Regions from separate parts of the Shewanella sp. LZH-2 genome, predicted to be linked through region 2. Evidence: predicted binding sites of a transcription regulator. Region 2 holds the regulator's gene; each other region holds the start of a gene.
The links. Region 2 encodes ArgR, which controls arginine synthesis, uptake and breakdown. Its sites were predicted from a motif close to ANTGAATANNTATTCANT; they were not measured.

Region 1: the regulator ArgR is predicted to act here: its motif matches at 4,432-4,449, upstream of argC (N-acetyl-gamma-glutamyl-phosphate reductase).
Region 3: the regulator ArgR is predicted to act here: its motif matches at 5,895-5,912, upstream of argA (amino-acid N-acetyltransferase).

The regions. Positions count from the first base shown of each region.
Region 1 is NZ_CP069350.1:251,198-258,801, forward strand. Features, by position in the region: gene JM642_RS01215 (CinA family nicotinamide mononucleotide deamidase-related protein) at 1-748, shown strand, start outside; gene JM642_RS01220 (DUF1439 domain-containing protein) at 848-1,393, opposite strand; gene ppc (phosphoenolpyruvate carboxylase) at 1,393-4,062, opposite strand; gene argC (N-acetyl-gamma-glutamyl-phosphate reductase) at 4,681-5,661, shown strand; gene argB (acetylglutamate kinase) at 5,693-6,475, shown strand; gene JM642_RS01240 (ornithine carbamoyltransferase) at 6,488-7,393, shown strand; gene JM642_RS01245 (argininosuccinate synthase) at 7,454-7,604, shown strand, end outside.
Region 2 is NZ_CP069350.1:3,896,385-3,903,988, reverse strand. Features, by position in the region: gene JM642_RS17155 (Dyp-type peroxidase) at 1-48, shown strand, start outside; gene JM642_RS17150 (LysR family transcriptional regulator) at 113-1,015, opposite strand; gene JM642_RS17145 (NAD(P)-dependent oxidoreductase) at 1,135-1,767, shown strand; gene argR (transcriptional regulator ArgR) at 1,889-2,359, opposite strand; gene mdh (malate dehydrogenase) at 2,650-3,585, shown strand; gene JM642_RS17130 (DUF393 domain-containing protein) at 3,681-4,070, opposite strand; gene folM (dihydromonapterin reductase) at 4,282-5,001, shown strand; gene JM642_RS17120 (5-formyltetrahydrofolate cyclo-ligase) at 5,139-5,825, opposite strand; RNA gene ssrS (6S RNA) at 5,833-6,013, opposite strand; gene zapA (cell division protein ZapA) at 6,133-6,435, opposite strand; gene JM642_RS17105 (UPF0149 family protein) at 6,661-7,236, shown strand; gene ubiH (2-octaprenyl-6-methoxyphenyl hydroxylase) at 7,343-7,604, shown strand, end outside.
Region 3 is NZ_CP069350.1:470,549-478,152, reverse strand. Features, by position in the region: gene JM642_RS02250 (diguanylate cyclase) at 1-154, shown strand, start outside; gene recQ (DNA helicase RecQ) at 136-1,959, opposite strand; gene JM642_RS02240 (thioesterase family protein) at 2,237-2,701, shown strand; gene rarD (EamA family transporter RarD) at 2,934-3,821, shown strand; gene JM642_RS02230 (PH domain-containing protein) at 3,874-4,392, opposite strand; gene argA (amino-acid N-acetyltransferase) at 4,496-5,815, opposite strand; gene rpmG (50S ribosomal protein L33) at 6,129-6,302, opposite strand; gene rpmB (50S ribosomal protein L28) at 6,309-6,545, opposite strand; gene radC (DNA repair protein RadC) at 6,667-7,344, opposite strand; gene coaBC (bifunctional phosphopantothenoylcysteine decarboxylase/phosphopantothenate--cysteine ligase CoaBC) at 7,464-7,604, shown strand, end outside.

The sequences.
Region 1 (7,604 bases), 990 kb from region 2:
TAAGGTGGCGCTGAAGAAGTTGCTGACCATAGGTCATGGCGAGTCTTCCCTTGCCGACAAAATCGAGCCATTGGAGTTGCCTGAGGGAATTACCATTGGCTATCGCTCCTCAATGCCACATATTGAGATTAAGATCTTTGCCCGCGGCGAGAAGGCGATTGCTTTGCTGCCACGGGTGACTGGGCACATCAAAATGGTGCTGGGGACTGCGGTCGTCGCCGAAGATAAAGCGACGCTTGCCGAAGAGATCCATGCTAAGTTGCTGAATTCTGGATTGACCTTGAGTGTTGCTGAGTCTTGTACGGGTGGGATGATTACCAGTCAGTTAGTGGATTTCCCGGGCAGCTCTTCCTATTTGCAACACGGTCTGGTGACTTACAGTAATGAGTCTAAGGTGCGAGTATTAGGTGTTAATCCGGCGACGTTGGACGATCACGGCGCAGTCTCTATTCCAACGGTTGAAGAAATGGCTAAGGGCGCGCGTGCTATTTTAGACAGTGATTTTGCCTTAGCGACCAGTGGGATAGCGGGACCTGATGGCGGAACCGAAGAAAAGCCCGTTGGTACGGTGGCAATTGCCTTGGCAACCCGCAGTGGCGTCTACAGCCAAATGATAAAACTGCCGCGACGTTCGCGGGATTTAGTGCGTAGCTTAAGTGCGGCGGTAGCCTACGATATGTTAAGACGTGAATTACTCACCGAAGCTGTGATTGTGGATTATCAATCGATAGGGCGTTTCAGCAAGTAACTCTTTGGATACTTACGGGTTTTAGTCAGTCTAGCTTGACTAACAAAAATGCTCCCGAGGGAGCATTTTTTTATGGCGAATGGTTTGCAACGCAAGCCGTTATTTAGTGAACTTAAGGACTAATTTGCCAGGGACGACTTGAATGCTCTCGGTCATCTTGGCCATCAGCGCTTGGTTACTATCCTTCGTATCGAGCACATAAACGGGCTGATTCTCGAGGAAATGCCTTAAGTAGCCCATCACTTGTGGTGTCGCGCTACTGATGGCTTTCTCGATATCCTTGGGTGTTGACTCGACTTTCACCAATTCAAGCTGGCGTAGGTAGACGCTGTGGGTGGCACTGTCATACCAAGGCTTGGCCTCAAAGGTTGTTGAAAGTTGCGCCTTCAACGGATAAATAGGGTTAGTGATGGACACCTGAGTGGTCGCACTTACGCTCATAGTGTCAGGCTTGTCACCGAGTCTGACACTGATGTCGTTAATGCGCACTTGCGCGCCCACGAGTTGATTACCTTGTTTCACCTCAAAATGGATCTCTTTGCTGAGATACTGCTCCATTTCATGCTCGCTGATACTGTACTGCGTGACGCAGCCGCCAAGCAGTACAGATAATCCCAAGCAAAGGCTAAGCGTGAGTTTTTTCATTAACCTGTGTTTCTCATGCCCGCCGCGACACCGGCAATCGTCAGCATTAAGGCGAGTTGCACGTGTTCGGAAGCGGGAGCTTCGGTTGTTTCCTTGCGGGTACGAGCTAATAACTCGGTCTGCAGGAAGTTTAATGGATCGATATAGGGATTGCGCAGTTTGACTGATTCGCGATTCCACGGTGTATGCGCCATTAAGGTATCCGATTTAGTCAGCTCCAGCACCACTTTAATGCCGAGATCTAAACGCTGGCGTAAAGTTTCGCCTAAGTGGTGGAGATTGGGCGGTACTAAGCAGGTTTCATAGTAACGCGCTAAGTTAGGTTCCGCCTTGGCGTACACCATTTCTAGCATGGAAATCCGCGTGCTAAAGAAGGGCCATTCGCGGTCCATATCTTGTAGCAAACCCATTTCTCCACGTTCGCAGGCAGCCAGTAATGCTTCACCGGCGCCGAGCCATGCTGGCAACATTAAGCGGTTTTGAGACCAAGCGAAAATCCAAGGAATGGCACGTAAGCTCTCGATACCGCCATCGACACGGCGTTTTGCTGGGCGACTGCCTAATGGTAATTTGCCTAGTTCAACCTCCGGAGTGGCTGCACGGAAATAAGGCACAAAATCCGGCTCTTCACGGACAATACCGCGGTAAGCACTCACTGACTCCTCTGCAATTCGCTCCATGCAATTGCGCCATTCCTGCTTAGGCTCGGGCGGCGGAAGCAGAGTCGCTTCTAACACCGCTGAGGTGTACAGGGCTAAGCTTTGCACCGCCAATTTAGGCAGGCCGAACTTAAAGCGGATCATCTCACCTTGCTCGGTGACGCGAATACGGCCATCAACTGAGCCGGGCGGTTGTGACAGAATCGCTTTGTGGGCAGGACCGCCGCCACGACCAATACTGCCTCCACGACCATGGAACAGCGTCAGCTTAACGCCAGCCTGTTTACAGACGGCGACTAACTGCTCCTGTGCGCGATATTGCGCCCAAGCGGCTGCCATTACACCCGCATCTTTGGCTGAGTCGGAGTAGCCGATCATCACCTCTTGCATGCCTTTGGTATAACCACGGTACCAGTCGATATCGAGCAGTGCGGTAATACATTCGGCGGCGTTGTTTAAGTCGCTTAAGGTTTCAAATAGCGGCACAACCCGCATTGGATGCGTGCAGCCAGTTTCTTTGAGCAGTAATAATACGGTTAATACATCTGAAGGCTTGCTCGCCATCGAGATCACATAGGAGCCCAACGCCTTAGCAGGATGTTTAGCAATTAAACGGCAAGTGTTAAGCACTTCGGCCACGTCGGCGGAAGGTTGCCAGTTGCTCGGGATCAGCGGACGACGGTTACTGAGTTCACGCAGCAAGAAGGCTTGTTTTTCGGTTTCATCCCAATGATTAAAGTCACCCATACCTAGATAGCGGGTTAACTCTGCAAGTACATCGCAGTGACGGCCGGCGTCTTGGCGAATGTCGAGCCTAAGCATATGAATGCCAAAACAAGCGAGACGGCGCAAAATGTCGAGCAGTAAACCGTTAGCAATCAAACGCATGCCGCAGTCACATAAACTCTTATACAGCATCTCTAGCGGCGCTTTAAGATCGCTTTCTTGCCAAATCAGCGTCGACTTATCCACTTCAGGATTGTGGCCCTCAATGCGGGCATTTAAGTAATCTATGGTGTCACGCAGTTTTTGTCTTAATGAGCGCAGCACAAAACGATAGGGTTCGCAGCTATTGTTGGTATAAGCCTTTAATTCATCATTGGCTTCTTCCATTGACAGTTCACCCACTAGCAACACTATATCCTTGAGGAATAAACGTGCCGCAGCATGGCGATTACGGTCTAACACTTCTTGGGTGACTTTGGCGGTCACAAAGGGGTTACCGTCGCGATCACCACCCATCCAGCTTGAGAATCGCACTGGTGCAATATCGATAGGCAATTGCTGGCCAGTGCGCTCTTGTACTTGATCGTTGAGCTGCCTTAAAAAGTCGGGGACGGCGTGCCAGAGAGATTCTTCAATCGTCGATAATCCCCAGCGGGCTTCATCCACTGGCGTTGGGCGCTCACGGCGAATTTCATTGGTGTGCCAGATTTGGGCGATTAACTGGCGCAGACGCAGATTAATTTGGCGACGTTCTCTATCGGATAATTGATCGTTTTCTTGCTCGGCGAGGCAATCCACAATCGCCGCATATTTTTGGATCAGTGTGCGGCGAGAGATTTCCGTTGGATGTGCGGTGAGGACTAAGTCGATATCAAGCGTCTTTAAGCAATCCAACATCTTGGTTTGATCGATACGGCCATTCAGCATACGGCCAAGCAACTGTTCGACCGGATCCGGTACACAAACCAGTTCATCACAGTTACGGCTAATAGTATGAAATTGTTCGGATAAGTTTGCTAGGTTGAGGAATTGGTTGAAGGCTTTGGCAAAAGGCACTAACTCTTCATCGGGGAGTGCGGTCAGCAGTTCTAGCATTTGCTCCCGTGCCGCCTCATCGCCACGGCGGGAATCTTTTGCAAGTTTACGAATTTGCTCAACCTTCTCGAGGAAAGAATCACCGAGGTGGGTGCGCATTGTATCGCCAAGGATCTGCCCTAACATACTCACGTTTGATCTTAACGACGCATACATGTCGGTCACATTGTCTGCCACATTACCTGCCATAGTTACTCCGAATAGAAAAACATCAAAATCCGCTTTGTATTAGCCCGCTAGCACAATACCCACCACAGAGGGCAATGGTCAACAGCAGAACTTATAACTTATACGACTGGCTTATCTGATATGCAACTAATCACGATAATTGCTGAAGAATATTCAATATAAATGCGAGCTAACGCAATATTTTATTATGTTTAGCCAAAGTGAATATGAACTGCATTATTTTGGCTTTGCGTACATGTATATCAGGTGTTAATAAAAAGGACTGATTTTTCAGTCTTTCATCCATAGATAACTGAGTTATAAAGAAGTTAGTGAGGTATTGTGTCATTTGCTAAGCGTGCTTGAACGAAGATTAAAGATAAAATTTAATAAAAATATATATTCACATATATTGCATAAATAGATCTTTGTGGTAGTCTAACCTGCAGTTGAGATGAGTCACCCATTGTGACCTGTAGAGTAAATATCATGATGTATAGCGTTAAGCCGTCAGTGAATAAAATAACGAGCCATTACGATTTCCCACGACGATAGTCCTGTCATCATAGATATGCGCTGTTGCGTATACGCTATTCATCTATTCTTTAAGTCTCTTTGATTTGGTTTATAAAAATACATATGAAAAATATCGCCATTATCGGCGCCAGTGGTTACACAGGTGCACAACTCACTGCTTTAGTCCATGCGGAGTCTGAATTATCAATTCAAGGCCTGTATGTCTCTGAAAATAGTTTAGATAAAGGTAGAGCTTTAGCAGATTTGTACCCTGTCTACAGCCACATTGACTTAGCTCTGTCACCATTGACTGAAGAAGCGAAGACTAAGATCGTCGCCGAGGCGGATGCCGTGGTGTTGGCGACCGAGCACTCGGTGAGTTTGCATTTAGCGGCTTGGTTCTACAACCAAGGTTTAGCCGTGTTTGACTTAAGCGGTGCCTATCGTTTCAGTGATGTGGCGCAGTATCCTAAGTGGTACGGTTTTGAGCACGAATATCCCGAGGTGCTAGCCAAGGCTGTTTATGGTCTTGCCGAGTGGAATGCCAAAGAAGTCGCCGCAACTAAGATGATTGCTGTGCCAGGTTGTTACCCAACAGCATCATTAACCGCTTTGAAACCATTAAAGAATTTACTGACCTCCGCCTATCCGGTGATCAATGCGGTCAGCGGTGTGACGGGCGCGGGTCGTAAGGCGCAGTTGCATACCAGTTTTTGCGAAGTGAGCCTCACACCCTACGGCGTATTAGGCCACAGACATCAACCCGAAATTGCCACTCAACTGGGGCAAGAGGTGATCTTCACGCCGCACCTTGGCAACTTCAAGCGCGGCATTTTAGCAACCATCACGGTACAGCTAAAACCGGGCACCACCACCGCCGATGTGGCTACGGCATACAGTGTTTATGACCAAGCTCCGCTGGTGACGGTGAAACAGAACCAGTTCCCGAAAGTGGATGATGTAGTGCTGACTCCGAATTGCCACTTAGGTTGGAAGTTTGATGAGAACAGTGGCTACTTAGTGGTTGCCAGTGCCATCGACAATTTGATGAAAGGCGCGGCGAGCCAAGCCCTGCAATGCATAAAGATTCACTTTAACCTTTAACCGTTCATCCTTAGTTAAGAGAGTCGTCAAGATGTCTACCAACAACTCAGTATTAGTTCTTAAAGTCGGCGGCGCCCTGCTGCAGTGTGAAATGGGGATGGCGCGTTTAATGGATACCGCCGCAGTAATGATCGCAAATGGTCAGCAGGTGCTGATGGTGCATGGCGGTGGCTGTTTGGTCGATGAGCAATTAGCCGCAAACGGCATGGAAACCGTCAAGTTAGAAGGCCTGCGGGTGACCCCGCCTGAGCAAATGCCGATTATTGCCGGTGCACTGGCTGGCACATCAAACAAGATCCTCCAAGGCGCAGCGACTAAAGCTGGGATTGTGAGTGTGGGCATGAGCTTAGCCGATGGCAACACGGTATCGGCTAAGATTAAAGATGAGCGTTTAGGGTTAGTGGGCGAGGTTTCTCCTAAGGACGCCACTTACCTTAAGTTTATTTTGTCCCAAGGCTGGATGCCGATTTGTAGCTCAATTGCCATGATGGACGATGGCCAAATGCTGAACGTGAACGCTGACCAAGCGGCGACGGTATTAGCTAAATTGGTCGGTGGCAAGTTGGTGCTGTTATCGGATGTGTCTGGCGTACTCGATGGTAAAGGTCAATTAATCCCTTCACTGAATGGTAAGCAGATTGCGGATTTGGTGAAGCAAGGTGTGATCGAAAAGGGAATGAAAGTAAAAGTAGAAGCTGCGCTCGAAGTGGCGCAGTGGATGGGGCAGGCGGTTCAAGTGGCCTCATGGCGTGATGCAAGCCAATTAGTCGCATTAGCAAAAGGTGAGGCCGTGGGCACACAAATCCAACCATAAGCGGAGTAGGTTATGAAGCATTTACTATCGATAAAAGAGTTAACCCAGCAGCAGTTGCTGGATCTGATTACCTTGGCCAAGACGATTAAAGCGAATCCCGCAGAATATCGCCATGCACTGGACGGTAAGAGTGTGGTGATGTTATTTGAAAAGCCATCTCTGCGTACTCGTGTTAGCTTCGATATCGGTATTAATAAGCTCGGTGGCCACTGTTTATACCTAGACCAGCAAAATGGTGCCTTAGGTAAGCGGGAATCGGTCGCTGACTTTGCTTCTAACCTGTCCTGTTGGGCCGATGCCATTGTGGCGAGAACGTTCTCCCACACGACTATCGAACAATTAGCTAAGTTTGGTAGTGTGCCCGTGATTAATGCACTTTCGGATTTATACCATCCTTGCCAAGCTTTAGCCGATTTTTTAACCTTGGCCGAGCATTTTGAAAATATCAGTGATGCTAAGTTAGCGTATGTGGGTGATGGTAATAACGTTACTAACTCATTGATGTATTGCGCGGCCATTCTCGGTGCCACCATGACAGTGATCTGCCCTGCGGGTCACTTTCCTGATGGCTACGTTGTGGCCGAAGTGCAAGAGCTCGCGAGCCGATATGGCGGCAAGGTTGTACTGACTTCAGATATTGATGCGATTGAAGGTCACGATGCTATCTATACTGATACTTGGATTTCCATGGGAGATCCAACACCGTTAGCGGAAATTAAGGATAAGTTTGCACCTTATCAGGTCAATAAGGCCTTGATGGCGAAAGCGGGTGCTCACTTCTTTATGCACTGTTTACCCGCTCACCGCGGTGTTGAAGTGACCGATGAGGTCATGGATGGCGAAGGCTCCTTGATCCTGCAACAAGCTGAGAATCGGATGCACGCCCAAAATGCAGTACTGGTAACCCTATTTAGTTAATTTAACCCTGTTTAGCAGCCTACTTTCTCCAAGGTGAGAAACGAGTTATAGGAATTTAAGATGTCTATCGAGAACAAAAATACTGGCGTGAAAAAAGTCGTTTTAGCCTATTCGGGTGGTCTAGATACTTCGGCCATTATTCCTTGGTTAAAAGAAACCTACGACAACTGTGAAATCATCGCCTTTTGCGCTGACGTTGGTCAGGGTGAAG
Region 2 (7,604 bases):
TCTTTCTTCGCCCCAAGCTTAGATTTTTTGATGCAATTCGATAATTAACCCTTCGCAAATCGCGACTAAACGCACTGAGCCTTAAAACCTCAGTGCGTTTTTGTTTGTGGGCTTAGCTCGCCGCTGTCCACTTATTGATATCGAGTTGCCATTGCTGAGCGGTAAAATCGATAAAGGCGCGTACTAGCGCTTGTTGGTAACTGCGAGATAAGTACACGGCCCAGAGGGTTTGGCCTGGCGCCGTGTATTCGGGGAGCACTTCTTGCAGTTGACCGCTGGCCAGATATTGATTAGCTAAGTCACAGGGCAAGTAGGCAATGCCATGACCTCGCAACGCGGCGCTGACCAGCACTCCCATTTCATTGGCCATCAGATTCCCCATAGGTTTAATCAGCTCACTCTGTTGCTCCTTGAGTAGCTGCCAATGTTGCTGCGAACTATGGATAAGGCAATTATGGCTGAGCAGATCGTTAGGGACGGTTAACGGCTCGGCTTGAGCCAAGTAACTGGGCGCGGCGCACAGCACGGCATCTATGCTCATCAGTTTACGGGCAATCAGATTGTCATCGGGCTGCTCGGTATAACGCAGTGCTACGTCCACCCGCTCATCCACCAACTGGGCAAAACTGTCCGACATTAACAGCTGAATATTGACCTTAGGGTGCAATTTTATAAAGCGATCGACCACATCAAACAGTCTGTGCTGCCCAAGTCCGACGGGTGTGGCAATACGAATACTGCCGACTAATTCAGTGTTATGACTATGGGCGCGGCTTTCCATTGCGGCGACTTCGCTCAGCACCCGCTGACAATATTGCAGGGCTTCTTCACCCTGTAAGGTCAGGCTAACGCTGCGGGTGGTGCGGTGTAGCAGGCGTAAACTGAGCCACTGCTCAATTTCTTGAATATGGCGAGAAACCTGTAAACGACTGAGATTGAGGTGTTCTGCGGCCTTAGTAAAGCTGCCACAGTTAGCCACTTCGATAAAGCTACGCATGGCGGCGATTTTATCCATATATAATTACACCCATTAGTATCTCAATCTGAAACAATCCTGCTCATTTATCGATATTTATCACGCTAAGTATCGCAAGTAAACTGGTCTCAATTTAAATCAGCAGTGAGACTTATCAAATGAAAATTGCAGTATTAGGTGCATCAGGTTGGATTGGCGGAACCATTTTAAATGAAGCCTTAAGCCGTGGTCATGACGTCGTTGCCTTAGTGCGTGACCCAAGCAAGCTTGGTGAAACGGCGGCAGAAGTGCGTAGTGTTGACCTGACTCAGCCATTAACCGCTGAAACCTTTGCAGGCGTGGATGTGTTAATTGCTTCAGTGGGCGGCCGCGCCGAGCAGAATCACGGCTTAGTGGCGAAAACAGTTAATAATCTATTAGCCGTATTGCCACAGGCTAAAGTGCCACGTTTATTGTGGGTCGGTGGGGCAGGTAGTCTAGAAGTGGCACCGGGAGTAACCTTGGTTTCAAGCCCAGATTTCCCGCCTGCCTATAAGGATGAAGCTCTGGCTCAAGGTGAAGCATTAAAGGCATTTCGTGCCGCTAACACCACAGTGAATTGGACTTTTGTCAGCCCAGCGGCAGAGATCTACCCTGGTGCAAGCGAAGGCTCTTACCGTTTAGGTGGTGATAACTTCTTTACCGATGCAAATGGCCGCAGCCGGATTTCGGTGAGTGATTACGCCAAAGCCATGCTCGACGAAGCAGAAAAAGCGGCGCATCCCAATCAAAGGATCAGTGTGGCTTACTAAGGCTGAGGAGTTTCGGCTAAATACTGTAACGTAAGTGGGACACAAGCCCTGAAATTAGGGTGATGCTGGACTGAAAAGCGTACAGTGGAAATAGAACAGGTCAGCAAGCTGACCTGTTTTTTTATTCTGCGTAGTTGAATAAAGATTTGATGGTTTCCAAGGTATCGGCGATATCTTGGATGCTAGATGGACAAATAAAGATCGTATCGTCACCCGCAATGGTTCCCAAAATCCCTTCAGGTTTACCGATGGAGTCTAACAAACGAGCAATTAATTGTGCGGCGCCTGGACTAGTGCGGACAACAATCATCGCTTGGTTATGGTCAACATCGAGTACTAAATTCTTTAACGGGCTGCCCGCAGTGGGCACGCCTAATTCGGCAGGTAAGCAATAAACCATCTCCTGCTTAGCGTTGCGAGTGCGCACGGCACCAAACTTGCTGAGCATACGAGACACTTTAGATTGGTTTATATTAGTAAAGCCTTCTGCTTGCAAGGCGGTGACGATTTCACTCTGGGAGCCAAAGCGCTCCTCTTTTAAAATCGCCTTAAAAATTCTAACAAGGTCATCCTGATTCTTGGTCGTTTGCATAGTCTTATTCTTTATTCAAAAAAACAGGCTTATTCTGAATAGTTTTGGTTAAACTGTCAACAAATAACCACAATGACTGAATAAAAATGCAATTAACTCAATTTATGCTAATTCATTTATAAATGTATTTGTTGAACTAGAGTAAATATTCAACATTGCAACGCGCTGTTTTAGTAAATCTTTGAATCAACGACTAAGGGATAATTGAAATTAGCGTGACATTCCAGTAATGTGACGCCAACGCAAATTAGATCCATGTCACACATATCCGAGAAATAACGGAGATAACTATGAAAGTTGCTGTACTTGGTGCTGCTGGTGGTATCGGCCAGGCTCTTGCCCTACTGTTAAAAACTCAATTACCTGCGGGTTCTCAACTGTCTCTATACGATATCGCACCGGTAACTCCGGGTGTTGCGGTTGACTTGAGCCATATCCCAACTGCGGTTGAAATCAAAGGTTTTGCTGGTGAAGATCCAACGCCTGCCCTCGTGGGTGCTGACGTTGTGCTTATCTCTGCTGGTGTTGCACGTAAGCCTGGTATGGATCGTTCAGATCTGTTCAATATCAACGCGGGTATCGTTCGCAACCTGATCGAGAAAGTGGCTGTTACTTGCCCTAAAGCGCTCGTGGGTATTATCACTAACCCAGTAAACACTACAGTTGCTATTGCTGCTGAAGTGCTGAAAAAAGCAGGTGTTTACGATAAGAACCGTTTATTCGGCGTGACCACTCTGGACGTTATCCGTTCTGAGACTTTCATCGCTGAATTAAAAGGCTTAAACGTTGCTGACGTTAAAATCAACGTGATCGGCGGCCACAGTGGCGTGACTATTCTGCCATTACTGTCTCAAGTTGAAGGCGTGACTTTCTCTGATGAAGAAGTAGCTTCTTTAACTAAACGTATCCAAAACGCGGGTACTGAAGTGGTTGAAGCTAAAGCCGGTGGCGGCAGCGCGACACTGTCTATGGGTCAAGCGGCATGCCGTTTCGGTATGTCTCTGGTTCGTGGTCTGCAAGGCGAAGCTAACATCGTTGAATGTGCTTACGTTGACGGCGGCAGCGAACACGCTGAATTCTTCGCTCAACCAGTATTGTTAGGCAAAAACGGTATCGAAAAAGTACTGCCTTACGGTGAAGTGAGCGCATTCGAAGCTAACGCCCGTGATTCTATGTTAGATACGCTGAAAGGCGATATCAAACTAGGCGTTGATTTCGTTAAGTAATTCTTCTGAATTATGAGAAAACGGAGCCGAATGGCTCCGTTTTTTTATGCTTTAAACGTTGTTCTCTAAACAGGGGGTCTTAATCTTGAGTCTCGCTATTTAGGCAGTTGGCATTGGCTGTCACAGCGAGCTTTACCCGTCAGTAGATAGGAAATACGGTATCTGTGCTTGGCGAATCTCAGGTAGCACCAATCCGCAATAGGTTTGATAAGCGGTAAGCGTAGCACTTGTACCCAAGGGCGAGTGCCTGTGAGCGCCCATGCTTTGCAGGTGACATCGAGCCCGAGCAGCACTTTGCCGGAGGCGGTTTCGCCATGGAGAATGGTATTGGCGTAGTCTTTATCGATATAGCTGAATCTTGAGCTGAAATTGTCAGCATTAAGATCCACCAGTTCAATTCTGTCGTGGGGATCGCGCGCTTTGAGTTGGCGCATTTCGGCGCTACATAATGGGCAATTGCCATCGAAAAAAATCCGCAGTTCCATTAGGTCTACCTCTTACTGTGTGTCCCTGAGTATACGCAGTTGCCAGGCATTTAGATCGACATGTTTACGGTTTTAATTGTTATACACTCTTGGCTAGAGGCATTAAGCTATTGCGATGAGTGACGTGATTGTGTGATTACGTGATTGTGCGATTAACAATCTGCCAAATGCGTTTGCTTTTAATCAGTGCTTGGCAAATAACAGGATGGATATGACAGCTCCCATTATTATCACTGGCGTGGGTAAACGTATTGGTTACGCCCTCGCGAAACACTTGCTCGCCCAAGGGTACAAGGTGATTGGCACCTATCGCAGCCATTATCCCAGCATCGATGAGTTGCAGTCTTTGGGCGCGACCTTAATCCAATGCGATTTTTACGATAATGCGCAGCTCCAAACCCTGATTGAGCAATTGAGCCAATACCCCAAAATCCGCGCTATTATCCATAATGCCTCTGACTGGTTGCCAGACAACAGCCCAAGCCTTGCCCCCCATGAGGTGATGCAGCGCATGATGCAGGTGCATGTGAGCGTACCCTATCAAATAAACCTAGCCTTAGCCTCGCAATTACGTGCGGGAGCCGAGGGTGAGATTGGCGCCAGCGATATTATCCATTTCACCGACTATGTGGTCGAAAAGGGCAGTGCCAAGCACATGGCTTATGCTGCCAGTAAAGCGGCGCTAGATAATTTAACCTTATCCTTTGCGGCTAAATTAGCGCCCGAGGTCAAAGTGAATGCGATTGCGCCGGCGATGATCCTTTTTAATCCAAGTGATGATGAAGCCTATCGACAAAAGACCTTAGTCAAGGCCATCTTGCCAAAAGAAGCTGGAAATCAGGAGATTATCGCCTTAGTGGATTATCTGTTGGCGAGCCGCTATGTCACGGGGCGCAGCCACAATGTCGATGGTGGGCGGCATTTAAGGTAAAGAAAAATCTAGATTTTAGGTTCTAGGTCCTAGAATCTAGTTATCTAGCATCTAGCATCTAGCATCTAGCATCTAGCATCTAGCATCTAGCATCTAGCATCTAGCATCTAGCATCTAGCACCTAGCACCTTCTTTATTCAAAACTCCCATTCTCTGCTTGGAGTGATGATGGCGGGTAAGGGCACATCCCAATGTTCGCATGGCAGGCTCGGTACTTGTTGGCAATCATGGGCATACCCCATAGGAAGTGGTCTGCCTTTGCTGTGCCAATTAGCTAGCGTTCTGTCGTAATAGCCGCCGCCCATGCCCATGCGATTGCCTCTGATATCAAAGGCAACCAGCGGGGTGATCACCACATCGAGTCGCTCAATCGGCATAACGTTACGCACATCTAGCCGTGGCTCTAAAATGCCAAATTGATTCGGCTGCATTGGCGAGTCGGCGTGGTAATGCAAAAACAATAATTGCCCTGCATTAAAGGGGTGCAGCCGTGGCAAATAGGTTTGAATCCCCTGTTGCCAAAGCGCTGCGATAAGCGGAGCGGTTGCCAGTTCGCCATCGTGGGTGAGGTAAAGCGCGACATGCTGGGCCTTCAGCGCGCTGAGTTTTTCGAGCATTCGCTGACATGCGGCAAGGCTTGCCTCGGTTTGCACCTCTGTCGAAAGCGAGCGGCGTGCCAAACGTATTTGTTTGCGTAATTCGGCGCGGCTGAGAGTTGGGCTTAGATTTATACTTAGCGACTTGGTGTCAATTTCAGGCTGAGTGCCGTGTGGCCCCTTGACTGTTGGGGCCGAAGTATTCGAGACAGGTGAAGTGATAGACATAAATAAGATGCTCCCCAGAATGCCGCTACCGGTGTAGCCCTTGAACCGTAGGTTCAAGGCGGGTAAATGATTACCTCCTAAGGCTTCTCGGTACGAGCCGAGCATGCTCAATGTCAGTAAAGCATTCACCCTGAGATCAAAATTATCGGCACAGGGACATTACCAGTTGGCCTGCATCCCAGGGAGCAAAAACGGTATTGAATCGCTAATCGTTTGGCTTAAAAAAGTATAGGCCAGTTAGCCATTCACTGTGCAACTCTTCTCAGATAGATGGTGCTTGGCACCGAGTCGAGTGCACAGTCTAAAACTATTTGGTTGAACGCTCAACTAAGGCGTTTTCCAAGGTTGACTGCAACAGGCTGATGCGGTCATCCATTTGTTTCATATAATGCTTATTCTTTTGCTTTTCTTGGTACAACTCGTGGCCAATATTCAGCGCCGCCATAATGGCAATTTCTTCGCGGCTTAAGCTATTAGTGCGATTTTTTAGGGTGGTGAGTTGCTGCTCAACCCCTTGAGCCACAACACGTAGGGCATCTTCCTGACCTTTCGGACAGGCGATAGAGTAGGTGCGCCCCAGCAGGGTGATTTCAACTGCACTGTTACTCATTCGAAGATGATCCTTTCGTTGGCATCGATAGGGCGGACTATATAGGGCTGATATTAAAAGTGCAAGGTAAGCCGCTGATGGATTGCACATTCGCCGTTTTGTTTGCTGCTTGTGTGAGCAGTTGCCGGAATTTTTATCTTCAACCCTAAGAATGCCGGATCAGAGTTGGTTCAAGTCTTTAACTCTGCTAGCATTGCTGCTGGAAAATTCTGATTGGAATCTGATATGGCGACCCCTCCTTCGTTACGTATCGAAAGCTTAAAAATAGCCCTCGATGCGGCTGAAATTGGTCAGCATCCCGTGGAAGTTCACGGTGCTCTTGTGGGTTTAATCTGCGGTGGTGTAGATCAAACCGGTGATTTGTGGATTAAACCGTTATTTGACCTGATGAACGATGGTCAGCCTTTACCCGCACCTTTACATCAATTGGTGTGTGAGTTGTTCCAAGACTCGGTTGCCCGTTTGAGTGACTTTGATTTTGGTTTTATGCCATTGCTTCCCGAAGAGGAAGAATCCCTCAGTCACCGAGTTGAGGCGCTATCGCTTTGGACGCAAAGCTTTTTAACGGGCATTGCGATTATCCAGCCTAAGCTCAATAAAGCCTCCGCCGAAGTGCGTGAAGTGATTAAAGATCTGGCCGATATCGCCCAAGTGGAATTCGATGTCACCGACGATGAAGAGTCGGAAACCGCGTATATTGAATTGCTGGAATTTGTGCGCATTGCTGCGATTTTGTGTTACTCCGAGTTTGGCCCAGAGCCGAGCCACGAAGAGAGTGACGATGCCGCGGTGATCCATTAATCCCTAAAAGAGAAAGGCGGAGCGATTCCGCCTTTTATTGTTTTTCAAATCTAACATCCTGATGGCGCAACGCTTTTAGCCATGCCATAGCTTGAATGAGAACCCCATGACGGTAGCAGAGCACATGGATAATTCAGTTCAAAATGTCGATATTGCCATTGTTGGTGGCGCCATGGCGGGTGCGACCCTCGCGTTAGCTTTGGCTCGTTTGTCTGGTACTGAAAAACCGTTATCAATTGCCTTAATTGAGGCGCATCTTCCCGATAACAATCACCCCGGTTTTGACGCCCGTTCTATCGCCATTGCCCATGGTTCTATCTTCGAGTTATCCCGTTTAGGTTTATGGCCAAAATTGGCGCATTTAGGCA
Region 3 (7,604 bases), 1.2 Mb from region 2:
TCAAACATCACAAGGATCAAGCAAGGTCAATATCGGGATTGCAGTGATGCAACAGTTTGATACGTTGGATTCTTTAGTGAAACGTGCCAACATCAATCAACTCAGCAAACTCAAGGTGACCGATACACAAAACGACTACTCCCCCGCTAAATAAGCCGCGATTTCATCAAGGAACTCACCGCCAAATCGACTGAGTTTACGCTCCCCCACGCCATTAACGGCCAGCATTTCCCCAGGGCTTGTCGGCATCATAGCCGCCATTTCCGCTAAAGTAGCATCGTTAAACACCAGATAAGGCGGTACATCCTGCTCTTCGGCAATGGTGCGGCGCAGTGTTTTAAGGCGGGCAAATAACTTGCGATCATAGTTAAGCGGCACTCTCGACTGTGTCGTTTTACGCTTTATGCTGGTGAGTTGGATACGCGGCTCAGCCAACATCAACGCCACCTCTCCCTTCAATATTGGCCTTGCAGAGGGATTTAAGGTGATGGATGAGGCACGAGTAATATCTTGACTCGCTAAGCCCAAATGGATAAGTTGGCGAATAACGCTCAGCCAATATTCATGGCTCTTATCTTTACCAATTCCCCAAGTGCTGAGCTTATCGTGGCCACGATCAACAATCGCTGCGCCCTTAGAACCTCGCAAGACTTCGATTAAGTGATTAATACCAAAGCGTTGTCCGAGTCGATAAATACAAGAAAGCACCTTCTGCGCATCTTCGGTGCCGTTATAACGCTTAGGCGGGTCAAGACAAATATCACAGTTACCACAGGGTTCTAATGCGCTTTCATCGAAGTAATGCAACAGCACTTGGCGCCGACAGGTTTGCGCCTCGGCAAAGGCGGCCATGGTATTGAGTTTATGGAAATCTACCTGCTGCTGCGGCCCTGGCTCCGATTGCTCGATAAGATGGCGCACTCGCCCAATATCGGCAGGATCGAACAACATAAAGGCTTCGGCCTCGAGTCCATCACGGCCCGCTCGGCCAGTTTCTTGATAATAGGCTTCGATACTCTTCGGGATATCGTAATGCACCACAAAGCGCACGTTGGATTTGTTAATCCCCATACCAAAGGCGACGGTCGCAACGACAATATCTATTTGATCTTTAAGGAAGCTATCCTGCACTTCGCCGCGCTCTTCTGCCGTCATGCCCGCATGGTAAGCCTTAGCATGAAACCCTTGCAGGGTGAGCCTTTCTGCCACCTCATCCACGCGGCGTCGACTGCTACAGTAGACTATGCCGCTACTGCCATTTTGTTGCAGTAAAAACTGTCGTAATTGATTCGCGGCATTGAGCTTTTCGGCAACCGTATAGCGAATATTGGGCCGATCGAAACTCGATAGTAATTTAAAGGGATTAATCCCTAGGCGCTCGCAAATATTTTGTCGCGTCGCCTGATCCGCGGTGGCGGTGAGCGCCATCATTGGCACATGGGGAAAGAGCTGCTTTAACTGCCCAAGGGCGGCATATTCAGGTCGAAAATCATGCCCCCATTGACTGATGCAGTGCGCCTCGTCAATAGCAAACATCGACAGCGGCAAGGAGCGCATGCGCTCGATAAAATCAGCCGTCAGCAACCGCTCAGGGGACACATACAGCAGTTTTAGCTCGCCTCGATGCAACTGCCTAAGCACCTCGACACTCTGCTCCCGCGGCTGCGATGAGTTTAAATAGGCTGCATTGACCCCCGTCTGCAACAGGCTGTCGACCTGATCTTTCATCAATGAAATCAGCGGTGATACCACGATAGTGATGCCAGGCATCAGCAGTGCTGGCAACTGGTAACACAGACTCTTACCGCCGCCGGTGGGCATGATCACCAGGCAGTCCTCACCACTGCATACACGTTCGATAACCTCGCGCTGACCGTCCCTAAAGTCACGGTAACCAAACACCTGCGCCAGGCGTTGAGACAGCGGATCATCATGTATGTCGAGTAACTGAGTTTCCATGGATCTTCTAGCTAAAAAGTAAGGGCGCTTATTCTAAAGGACAGAATCGCTCCTGTCTTGCGCCATCTTGCCCAAACTGGCCCACGCCAACAATCAGATAATAGGTTTAGCCTACATCCACAGCTCATCACAACACCTAAGACGATTTGCCTGCACAGCGGCTTAAGTTGCATTAGACATAGGCTTAGCGGTAGATTAATTGCTCTAAGTCGAATGCCCATTCAACCTGTCCCGACTCTTATTATAAGAAGCCGAATAATTAACAAGGACGAATAACATGAGCAACCCCATTCAAGCCGAAGTACTCAAACGTGTTGCCGAAGTGTTTGACCAACATGTGCCTTTTCATAATTTATTGGGTCTGGACATTAAGCGTTACGACATCAATGGTGTTGAAGTGGCGATTAATATGAAGCCAGAACTCATAGGCAATATTCACCAGCAAATTCTCCACGGCGGCGTAACCGCAACGGTACTCGATGTCGTAGGCGGGCTCACGGCCTTTGCAGGTCTCGTTGCCAGCCGTGATGATTGGACAATTGAAGAATTACAACAACGGCTGCAAACCTTGGGCACTATCGATATGCGGGTGGATTACCTCAGGCCTGGGCGCGGGCAAGTGTTTACTGGCACAGGCAGTGTGATCCGAGCGGGTAATCGCGTCTCGGTTTGCCGAATGGAGTTACACAATGAACAAGGAACCCATATTGCCTTCGGCACAGGTACTTATATGGTTGGCTAATCTGTTATCAGGCGAATCTGTTATCACACATGGTTTTTTAAGAAATTATTTACCGCATTCGACAGCAATAAACTAAAGGGAAATATCTAGATTAATCAGATATTTTCCCCTTTTTAATCGCTAGCGTTCGCCATTAGAGACATCCTGTAACGAAAAAGGAGGCTGCACACACCTTGAGTCGAGCGGCGTACACTCCTACAATCGCCGTCCTGTTGTTTTTCGAAGATTTCTCATGCCTGATACTGAATACCGCAAAGGGATCCTACTCGCCGTCAGTGCTTACTGTATGTGGGGGTTTGCGCCTTTATATTTCAAACTGCTTCATCATGTTTCTGCGACCGAAATTTTATTGCATCGGGTGATCTGGTCATTTGTATTTATGGTGATCATCATGATGTTTATTGGCGGTTTTGGCAAACTGCGCCAACTATTTAAACAACCAAAACAACTGCTTGTACTGACAATCACCTCCCTGTTAATTGCTGGGAACTGGCTGCTTTTTATCTGGGCCGTTAATAATGATCATATGCTCGATGCTAGCTTAGGCTACTTTATTAACCCACTGCTTAATGTATTGCTGGGCATGCTGTTTTTGGGAGAAAGATTACGTAAGCTGCAATGGTTTGCCGTTGCGCTAGCCAGTACTGGAGTGCTAATTCAGTTGATTTCATTTGGCTCAATCCCCATTGTCTCCCTCGCCTTAGCGGGCACCTTCGGGGTATATGCTCTGCTACGTAAAAAGGTCAACGTGGATGCTAAATCGGGTCTGCTAGTCGAAACCGCCATTCTGCTACCGGTCGCATTGGTTTATCTGGTTGCGACCTTAGATAGCGCCACGGCGAATATGCTCACCAACGATTGGCACCTTAATTTATTGTTGATGGCAGCCGGGATTGTTACCACGATTCCACTATTGTGTTTTGCTGGTGCAGCAGTACGCATTCCATTGTCTATGCTCGGCTTTTTCCAATATATCGGCCCGAGTATTATGTTTATCCTCGCGGTAACCTTATTCAATGAATCCTTCGATGCAGAGAAGAGCATTACCTTTGGTTTTATCTGGAGCGCCCTGCTAGTGTTCACCTTCGATATGGCCTATAAACGCAAAACGGCGCGATAATATCGCGCCGTATCCAATGGTTACAAAAGTAGTGGTAAGTGTACTGGACCTGCTACTTTTGTAGTTGGGCTAAAAATTTCTCGCCCTCGGGTACAGATAAGAGCAGATTGTAGCCTCGCGTCGTTGGCACTAACACTAGCTCGGATTTATCCGTCACTGCCACAAATGCCTTGCCCTTCCCCTTCAAATTAAACCAGCCAAGTTGATACCCTGGCATACCGATACCATTGGTTTTAAAGCTGGGCGCTAAATCCGCCTCCTGCTTCAAGTCGATAAGACGCGCCTGCTCGACCAGCAGTTCGGAACGCGCTAATTGCACTTTATAGAAGGGAATATCGAGTTTTAGCTCGGTGTCGGTTAGCGCGATTTCAGCATTATGGGATTGATAAAACACCCAAGAAAATCCACCAATCATCACTAACAAGATGCCTAAGCTCGCCGATTTAGCCACTTTCGGCATAGGTTTAACCCACAACATCCACAGTAAGCCAGCTAAACCTAACAGCAAGATAATAAAGCTTAAAATTGAAGTTTGAGTCAGAGGCGCGAGGGAGAAAAACTGAGTCACCATGGTGGGCAGTCCTTAAGGAAGAAAAGCTTAATCTGCCAACAAAGACATATTATGTCAACAAAAATGCCAGCGCTAGGCTGGCATCTTATCAAGCGTAAAAAGCTTACAGATCAAGGGCGAGAATTTTAGAGCGGCGCTGATAGTTATACAGCTGCTTTTTCTTCTGCGGCAATGCATCCACATCTTCAATCACAAAGCCATGTTCTAAGAACCAGTGAATGCTGCGGGTAGTCAAGGCAAACAAACGGGAATAACCCCGATGACGCGCCTGACCTATGATGTTTTTCAGCAGCAGACTGCCCCTATCCGCATCGCGATAATCTGGATGCACCACTAAACAGGCAAACTCACCGGCGTTATCCTCCTCGAACGGATACAGAGCCGCGCAGCCAATCACTAAGCCGTCTCGCTCAATCAACATAAACTGCTCGATCTCAATCTCAAGCTGCTCACGGCTTCGGCGCACTAAAATGCCTTGCTCTTCCAGAGGACGGATTAAATTCAATATGCCGCCAATATCGCTAATCGATGCGCGGCGCAGGCGCTCAGCGCTTTCTGTCACGATTTGCGTGCCTATGCCTTCGCGGGAGAACAACTCCTGCAGCAAGGCACCATCATCAAGATAGCTAACCAAATGACAACGGGGTACCCCATTACGGCACGCATCAATACTCGCCTTGAGGAAAGCCATCGTGCCCACACAGGCAGAACCTTGCTCAGCAAGCTTAGTCAGAATATTTTGCGCATCATTTGGCATTAATTCGGCAATCACATCGCCATTGCGATCGAGGATGCCATTTTGCGAACTAAAGCCAATCATCTTGTCGGCCTTAAGCTTGATAGCAACCTGAGTGGCAATCTCTTCGGCCGTGAGGTTAAAGCTTTCGCCAGTGACGGATGCAGCAATCGGCCCCATCAACACGATACAGTGGTTATCGAGCTGACGCTTAAGCCCTTGAGTATCGATACGGCGCACTTTGCCGCTTAGACAAAAATCCACACCATTATCGACGCCCAGTGGCTGAGCAATCACAAAGTTACCGCTGACTAAGTTAATTTGCGCACCTTGCATCGGCGTATTGCTTAAACTCATCGATAAACGCGCGGTAATATCAAACTGTAATGCACCCGCGACTTGCTTAATGACTTTGAGTGAGTCTTCATCCGTGATACGTACACCTTCGTGGTAGGCGGGTTCAATCCCATTGGCGGCTAACGCTGCATCGATTTGCGGCCTCGCGCCATACACCAACACCACTTTAATACCCAAACTGTGTAACAACGCCACGTCATTCAAAATGCCGCGAAATTGATTTTGTGCTAAAGCCTCGCCACCCAACATCACCACAAAGGTTTTCCCTCTATGGGCATTAACGTAAGGGGCAGAATGACGAAATCCATCAACCAGTTCAGTGGTACGCACGCGTTGTTTACACCTCATATTTAAGCTGGTAACCCCAAAATGGCTTACCAGGAGTGAATAACGAAAACCCGCGTATAGTATTGCATTTTAATTCACCAATAAAGAATTTATTCTCATTAAAATGCAGTTTTAATACAATAAAGTGCTTATATTTTCAAAAAATTGCACTTTTGATAAATGATTACATTTTTTTAACCAAATATGATTTAGTCGCACTCGCCAAATATGGGACAGATTTATCTCATCTTGATGACGAAAAGCCAAAAAAAAAGCCCCTTAGATAAGGGGCTTTTCTCGAAACACTAAACAAGGATTACTTGATTTTTGCTTCTTTGTAGATAACGTGCTGACGAATAACTGGATCAAATTTTTTGATTTCCATTTTTTCTGGCATGTTACGCTTGTTTTTTTCAGTTGTGTAGAAGTGACCAGTTTTAGCTGTAGAAACTAATTTGATCTTCTCACGATTACCTTTAGCTTTAGCCATGATCTATTACACCTTCTCGCCACGGGCACGAAGTTCAGCAACAACAACTTCAATACCTTTCTTATCGATCAGACGGATACCTTTAGTAGATACACGTAACTGTACGAAACGTTTTTCTTCTTCTAACCAAAAACGGTGGTTTTGTAGGTTAGGTAAAAAACGACGACGGGTCGCGTTTTTTGCGTGCGAACGGTTGTTACCAACCATCGGCTTCTTGCCAGTAACTTGGCATACTCTTGACATGTCAATCTTCTCCAAAAACAATTTTAACGCTCGAGCATTAATGTGCCTCGTATGGCCGTCGCCCGAGGCACAAAGAGGGCGCATTTTATACACGATCACAGAGTGAAGATCAAGTGTTAGATTAATTAATCCAGCCTCGTTCCGCGAAGGAAACTATCTCTCGATCACCAACAACCATATGATCCAACAGGGATACATCTATGGTTGCCAACGCATTTTTTAATCGCTCAGTTATTCGTCTGTCAGCCTGACTGGGCTCGGCAATACCAGACGGATGATTGTGACACACTATGACGGCAGCAGCCTTTTTCTCCAGCACTAAGCTCACCACTTCACGTGGGTACACTGAGGCTGAATCTATTGTTCCGCGGAATAATTCGACGAACTGAATCACTCTATGCTGGCTATCCAGCAGCAAAATTGCGAACACTTCATAGGAGCGGTCAGCTAATTGTCTCATTAAATAATCCCGAGTTAAATCGGGATTTGTCAAAACCTGACCTCTCTGCAGGTTTTCTTGTGCCACACGCCTCGCTAATTCAGCCGCGGCTTGAAGCTGGGCGTATTTTACAGGTCCCACGCCAGGAAGTCGACACACCTGATGCTTTGGTGCACAAAGTAAGCTTCTTAAACCACCAAATTCTTGAATAAGTGAGCGGGCAAGGTCTACGGCATTCAGCCCAGACAGGCCATTACGCAACAACACCGCCAGTAATTCGGCATCCGAGAGATGACTAGCGCCTTTTAGCAATAACTTATCCCGCGGCCCTTCGCCCTCTGGCCAATCCTTAATCGCCATGTGACCTCCTGTCGTCGCATATTTTTACTTTAGCAAGTATGGACGAGATTTTTTGAACTGGGACAGTCACGCCAATTCATCGCTTTGTGGTATGGTTGGCGACATTATTTCAATCTCGGATGATGTCTGTGAGCCTGATAACGAAAAACGTCCTGCTGGGTATTGGTGGCGGCATTGCGGCCTACAAAAGTGCGGATTTAGTGCGCCGCTTAAAAGAACGCGGCTTTGATGTACGTGTGGTCATGAGCCAAAGTGCGATG